One region of the Erwinia sp. genome, then DNA from elsewhere that is predicted to be linked to it. Evidence: predicted binding sites of a transcription regulator. Region 1 holds the regulator's gene; each other region holds the start of a gene.
The links. Region 1 encodes Fur, which represses iron uptake genes when iron is present. Its sites were predicted from a motif close to ATAATAATGAGAACNACTATCAA; they were not measured.

Region 1 (2,274 bases):
AGCTCGGTAACGAGGTGGCTGAAGTTCATGATATCGCTAAAAGCAGCAAAGAAGACCTTGAAGCCTTTGATATTTTGCTGCTGGGCATCCCGACCTGGTACTACGGCGAAGCGCAGTGTGACTGGGATGATTTCTTCCCTACCCTGGAAGAGATCGACTTCAACGGCAAGCTGGTTGCGCTGTTCGGCTGTGGCGATCAGGAAGACTACTCAGAATATTTCTGTGACGCGATGGGTACTATCCGCGACATTATTGAACCTAACGGCGCGGTCATCGTGGGTCACTGGCCGACCGAAGGCTATGATTTTGAAGCGTCGAAAGGCCTGGCGGATGATAACCACTTCCTGGGCCTGGCCATCGACGAAGATCGTCAGCCAGAACTGACCAACGAACGTGTGGAAAAATGGGTCAGGCAGATCTCGGATGAACTGCAGCTTCAGGATATTCTCGAAGCCTGATAACGTTGGCCTGGTGGGCAATCCCCCACCGGGCCAACGCTTTTTCCTATAGAAGTAATAGATACATATTTGTAACTTTTACCGTCAAAACGGTACAATAGCCTTGCTCCGCCTCCGCTTCTGCGGCGCCGTCAATCAGGCAGAGCGAACTGACAACCCAGCGTATATGGGTGCTTGCTTTTCCGGACGTAACGACTTCTTATCCTTACATCCCCTGATGGTTTTGCATCTCCGCTGTGGTTTCTTCAAGGCATCGGTTCTATAATGAGACGCTCAGCTTTTGCGTCGACCGATGCTCACGGCTTTTCAGCCACTTAGTGACCAGCAAAGTAACAGGACAATATCCGCATGACTGACAATAATACCGCATTAAAGAAGGCCGGCCTGAAAGTCACGCTTCCTCGACTGAAAATTCTGGAAGTGCTTCAGGAACCCGCGTGCCATCATGTCAGTGCGGAAGACTTGTATAAACGCCTGATCGACATGGGCGAAGAGATTGGCCTGGCAACCGTTTACCGCGTGCTGAACCAGTTTGACGATGCAGGGATCGTTACCCGCCATAATTTCGAAGGCGGCAAATCCGTTTTTGAACTTACCCAGCAGCAGCATCACGATCATCTGATCTGTCTGGACTGCGGTAAGGTAATCGAATTTAGCGACGAGTCTATTGAGTCCCGCCAGCGTGATATCGCTACCAAACACGGTATCAAGCTCAGCAACCACAGCCTCTATCTTTACGGCCACTGTGCTACCGGCGACTGTCGTGAAGATGAGACGCTGCACGATAAGTAACGCGTTGCAGTAAAAAAACCGGTGATCGCTCACCGGTTTTTTTTTGCCTGTCGTGTGGTTATTATAGGGTTTCTACACGACTGAAACGCTTGCCGTCGCTGCTGACGGCGCGAATGAATACCTTGCCGGAAACCGTTGGGCGAGCGTCATCGCGGTAGCGTTGCCAGCTGTTGCCACCGTCAAGCGAGTACTCAATAGTCACGCCCGGCAGAGCGATATTGGCCTGCAGCTTGCCTGCGGTAATTTTCGCGCCCGGCTGCGGCAAGCGATAGTGGATGCCGGCTTTATCCATTTTTGCCAGCTCGCGCTGTCCCAGCAGATTGGCATAGCGCTGCCAGTCCTTGTTGAGCGCTACGCGATCAACGTGCTGTGTTTCGCCACCTTTGTATTCGCGTCCGGCCTGATAAGCCTGCTCCCAGCCTGCTCGATGCCAGCCACGCTCCGCAACGGCCAGGACTCGAGGGAAAATCATCCCTTCCATCTGCTCATCGGTCCGTACAGTTTCGCTCCAGAGCTGAGCGGAAATACCGTAGGCTCCCGGCCATGGCTTGTCGGATTTAGCGTCGAAGAAATTGCCGTCACGATCCACCGATGTCTCCGCATTCTGTGGCAGATTATCCGGCGCAAAGCTGAACATTTTGCGCTCGTCGTTGAAGCGGGTCCCCCAGTAATAGCCCCTTTCCAATGGATTGACCTCGTACGGGAAATCCATATAGAGATAATCCGGATTGGAAACGATCACCTCATAGCCTTTGTTGGCCCAGTCATTAATGCTGTCAAAGCCGCCCCAGAAAAGCGTGTCCCAGAAATTGACGCCGATGCGTTTGGTGGCAAAGTCCCGGGCGCCTTTCGCTTTTTTCAGGCCATCCTGCCATGCCTGCATCCTTTCAATACCGTGCGCGTTCACCCGCTCGCTGACCTTTTTGCCAAAATAGCTGGGCAGGTGATCCATATCGACAACCTTGCCTGATTTTACCAGCGCCTGACAAACCTGCGATTTCGCCCAGGGCTTGTCCTGCCTGCT
Region 2 (2,274 bases), on a different contig from region 1:
TGTGCAGCCCAACGGCACAGAAGGCTATCGCACCGCCGAAGTGACGCTGGGCGGTGTGGATACCGATGCGCTTTCATCGAAAACGTTGGAGGCGCGGGATGTACCAGGCCTCTATTTTATTGGAGAGGTCGTCGACGTTACCGGTTGGCTTGGCGGCTACAATTTCCAATGGGCCTGGAGTTCTGCATGGGCGTGCGCGCAGGCGTTGTGAATCCTGCGCTGGCGAAACCGCCAGCCTCCAGGGTCGATCTGCCGCCGGCACTGTGGGCGGCATAACGTCATGCGGGTCAATATTTATCACGCTGCCTGAAAGAAAAAGATTAAAAGGCGTAGAAGGACGAGGCTTATACTGTTAATTTCTTACTCCCCCGGTCGTTCTTCTGACGAAGTAGTCTGCTAAATAAGTTTTCCTGTTATTAATTAATGTAAATGCTTCAGTTAAATCTTGCCGAGACATAAAATAGCGACAGGCGGGTGGATACGTGGAGATAAATATTTATTTTGCAATGGGGTGGAAATAAAGAGGTTTGCTAACGCCTTTAGTCAAAAATATTTCCGATAATTTTAATTATTATCTTTTAAATAAACAGATCACCCTGTTTTTATATGATGTTTTTTTGGAAAACCTCTTTTGCTGCTAAGGCTATGTACTACTATAGCCTCAGTATTATCCGGGGAAGGGTGCGCAGGAACGGCAGGTTATGCCAGTTTTTATATTTATTGATTTTATCCTTTGGTCTTTTTTTTCAGAAAATTCGTCTGGCAGATATTGCCCTTTCTCGCATGGAAATTCGCTAGCCTTTTTATATGTAGTTATCATGGATGTTAACGAAATGAAGCATCATGGCTATAATAGTACGGCCTTTTATCCGGGGTCTTTTGTTCTCTCTGCCGTTATACGTTATGGGATCTTCACCCTGGACCGTTACCGAGGATTCCACGCGCCATGGGGCGACGCAAAATGTTAATCCACTACTCCTCAACAGCGCCAGCAGCTGGCTGGTGACTGCGGATTCCAACCTGAACAGGCTGGCGCTGTTCTCAGCAGCCAGCTGAACCCCCGTTCCAGCGTTTATCTCCAGGTAAAATATGCACACCGCTTGGGGGCGGTTACGGAAGGCTATACCGGCAATGTGGGGCTGCGCTACCCGTTCTGACCGCACAGAAGCGTGCGGAAAAGGGCCTGCGGGCCTTTTTTATTGAGTCGACCGCTTTTTGAAATTGCTAATAGAAATGAAAATTATTATCATCCGCGGCAACTTTACTTCTATCAGCGCTTTTATTGATGAAACCATTTTCTGCTGTCCCTTTTGCCGGGAAAATACCTCTTCTTTTACCTACTCTGCTGTTCAGCACGGCGGCGCTGGCAACAGCCGACACCGCGAAAGAGCAAACGCTGACCGTTACCGCTGACAGTATTGGCGAGACGGGAAGCTATAGCCAGGATACCGCAAGCGCGGCAAGTAAAATGCCGCTGCCGCGCAGTGAAACGCCGCAGTCCGTCAGCGTGGTTACGCCGCAGGTGATAAAAGACTATCAGGTGAAAAGCGTGACCGATGCCATGAAGTTTGTTAGCGGCGTCAGTCAGGGCAACACGCTGGGCGCTATTGAAGACGGCTTCGTCAAGCGCGGCTTCGGCAGCAACTCTGACGGTTCTATTTTTATCGATGGCGTACGCAGCAATCAGGGACTGTCGATGGACAGTACCGTTGATCATGTGGAAGTGTTGAAAGGCTCAGCCTCGCTGCTGTACGGCATTCAGAATCCGGGCGGCATCATCAACCTGATTAGCAAAAAGCCGCAGTATGAATGGCACACGCATATTGGCGGCGAAACCACCAGCGTTGGCGGCGGTACTGGCAGCCTGGACATCACCGGGCCGCTGGGCGACGGCTTTGCTTTCCGCCTGATTGCCGAGCGTCAGCGTGAAGACTACTGGCGCAACTTTGGCGCCAAAGAACATACGCTGCTGTCGCCATCGCTGAGTTGGTATGGCGAAAAAGCCGCTTTTAACATCAGCTATACCGAATACAAATTTGATATCCCGGTCGACCGCGGCACCGCGTTTATCAATAAAAAGCCGGTGAACATTCCCTATAATCAACGCCTGGACGACAGCGCCAACCACGCCTGGGGGAAAAATAAGCGTCTTAACGTCAGCTACGCTTACAGCCTGGATGAAACCTGGGAGACCCATCTTAACTATGCCTGGATGCAACGTCGTTATAACAGTAATGAAGTGCGCGCCACGGCCGTCAACGCGGCTACCGGCAT
Region 3 (2,274 bases), on a different contig from region 1:
CGCCACTCGCAGCGCGCTTTCCTCGTGCTGCCGCAGACGGACCGCCAACGTGCGCAGGCCACGGCTGGCCATATACGCGGTGTCCGCATCCACCATTTGCCCCATCAGATAGGAGTTCTCACGCAGCTGTGCCCAGCAGCGTTCATTGGCAACGGCGGTGCCGATCATCGCGTCGGAATGGCCAATCAGATACTTGGTTCCGGCCTGAATGGAAATATCGATGCCGAAATCCAGCGCGCGAAACAGAATGCCCGCCGCCCAGGTGTTATCGATCATAATGACCGCGTCCGGCGCTTTCGCCCGTATGGCTGCCACGATAGCCGGAATGTCCTGTACCTCCATGGTAATGGAAGCGGGTGACTCCAGGAAAACGACCCGCGTTTCCGGCTTCACCCACTCACCGATTTCCGCTCCGGCAGTGTGGCTGAACCAGGTGGTACTCACGTTCATTTTGCTGAGAATTTTACTGCAAAAATCCTGGGTAGGTTCGTAGACAGAGCCGGCCATCAGTACGTTATCACCGGCGGAAACGAAAGCGAGAATGGCATTGGCTACTGCCGCTGCGCCACAGGGGTAAAGTACGCATCCCGCGCCGCCTTCCAGCTCGGTCATCGCTTCCTGAAGCGAAAAGTGAGTCAGCGTCCCGCGACGACCATAAAACAGTTCGCCTTCCGCTCGTCCGGCCGTGGCGCGTTTTTTCTCGGCGACGCTGTCAAATACCAGCGAGGAGGCACGCTGGATAACGCTGTTAACGGAACCCTGGGTATAACGTTTGCGGCGGCCGGCGCTGATTAAGGTCGTTTCAATATGTTTACTGGTCATCGGTCTGCTCGGTTTAAGGATCTCGCTTAACGTTAACACGGCTGGCGGCACGGCGAAATTCGCCAGCCCGCTACGTGACAAAGTTTCAGGAAAAACCCTGGACATGCAGGGGGAACAGGGGGGGAAAGTGTAAAAAGGCGGGCGTTAAGGGTAAATAGTAATGATAACTACTATCAATTCGGGTTCGATTTGGTATGATCCACCCTGTATTTTCGCTATCGGTAACTGACGTTGGAGAGACAGCGTGACGAATGATTTAATGCAGACGGATCTCTCCGTCTGGGGCATGTATCACCATGCGGACATCGTGGTAAAGGTAGTCATGATCGGTTTGCTGCTGGCGTCGGTCGTTACATGGGCTATTTTTTTCAGTAAAAGCGCGGAACTCAGTTCGGCAAAACGGCGCCTGAAGCAGGAGCAGAAGGCGCTGGCTGGCGTGGGGTCTTTGCAGGAGGCGAGCGACATCAGCGCCAGGTTTAAAGCCCAGAGCCTGACCACGCAGCTGCTGAAAGAAGCCGAAAATGAGCTGGCGCTTTCCGGACCTTCTGCCGATAACGACGGGATCAAAGAACGCACCTCGTTCCGTCTGGAACGCCGTGTCGCCTTCTTTAGCCGCCATGCCGGCCGCGGCAATGGTTTCCTGGCTACTATCGGTGCTATCGCGCCGTTTGTCGGGCTTTTCGGCACCGTGTGGGGCATCATGAACAGCTTCATCGGCATTGCCCAGACGCAAACCACGAACCTTGCGGTGGTCGCACCGGGCATTGCAGAAGCGCTGCTGGCGACCGCTGTCGGCCTGTTTGCCGCCATCCCTGCCGTCGTTATCTATAACGTCTTCGCCCGGACCATTGCCAGTTATAAAGCCACGCTGGGCGACGTCGCCGCACAGATTATGCTGCTGCAAAGCCGCGATCTGGACCTGGCTGCCAGTGCCCCACAGCACGCCACGCAGAAACTGCGGGTAGGATAAGCACCATGGCCATGCGATTAAATGACGATGTTGACAGCAACGGCGAAATGCATGAAATCAACGTGACGCCTTTTATCGACGTGATGCTGGTGCTGCTGATTATCTTTATGGTCGCCGCGCCGCTGGCTACCGTTGACGTTCGCGTTAACCTGCCGGCCTCGACCAGCGCGCCTCAGCCACGTCCGGAAAAACCGGTCTACCTCTCGATCAAAGCGGATAAACAGCTGTTTATCGGTAACGAGAAGGTCACGCAGGAAACCCTGCTGGCAGCGCTGCAAAGTCAGACGCAGGGCAATAAAGACACCACCATCTTCTTCCAGGCGGACAAATCGGTGGATTATGAAACGCTGATGGGCGTGATGGACAAGCTGCGCCAGGCGGGCTATCTGAAGATTGGGCTGATGGGAATGGAAACCGTCGCCAAATAGACGGCATTAGAAAACAAGCAATCCGCAACGGCCGTTGCGGATTTTTTTTGCTTA

Region 2: the regulator Fur is predicted to act here: its motif matches at 1,228-1,250, upstream of RTK32_RS12460 (TonB-dependent siderophore receptor).
Region 3: the regulator Fur is predicted to act here: its motif matches at 977-999, upstream of exbB (tol-pal system-associated acyl-CoA thioesterase).

Annotation. Positions count from the first base shown of each region.
Region 1 covers NZ_DALZCD010000180.1:4,130-6,403, forward strand. The annotation lists gene fldA (flavodoxin FldA) at 1-458, shown strand, start outside; gene fur (ferric iron uptake transcriptional regulator) at 807-1,250, shown strand; gene RTK32_RS14500 (beta-N-acetylhexosaminidase) at 1,312-2,274, opposite strand, start outside.
Region 2 covers NZ_DALZCD010000138.1:7,140-9,413, reverse strand. The annotation lists gene RTK32_RS12470 (NAD(P)/FAD-dependent oxidoreductase) at 1-211, shown strand, start outside; gene RTK32_RS12465 (hypothetical protein) at 844-1,056, shown strand; gene RTK32_RS12460 (TonB-dependent siderophore receptor) at 1,286-2,274, shown strand, end outside.
Region 3 covers NZ_DALZCD010000003.1:17,995-20,268, forward strand. The annotation lists gene metC (cystathionine beta-lyase) at 1-822, opposite strand, end outside; gene exbB (tol-pal system-associated acyl-CoA thioesterase) at 1,067-1,792, shown strand; gene exbD (TonB system transport protein ExbD) at 1,798-2,220, shown strand.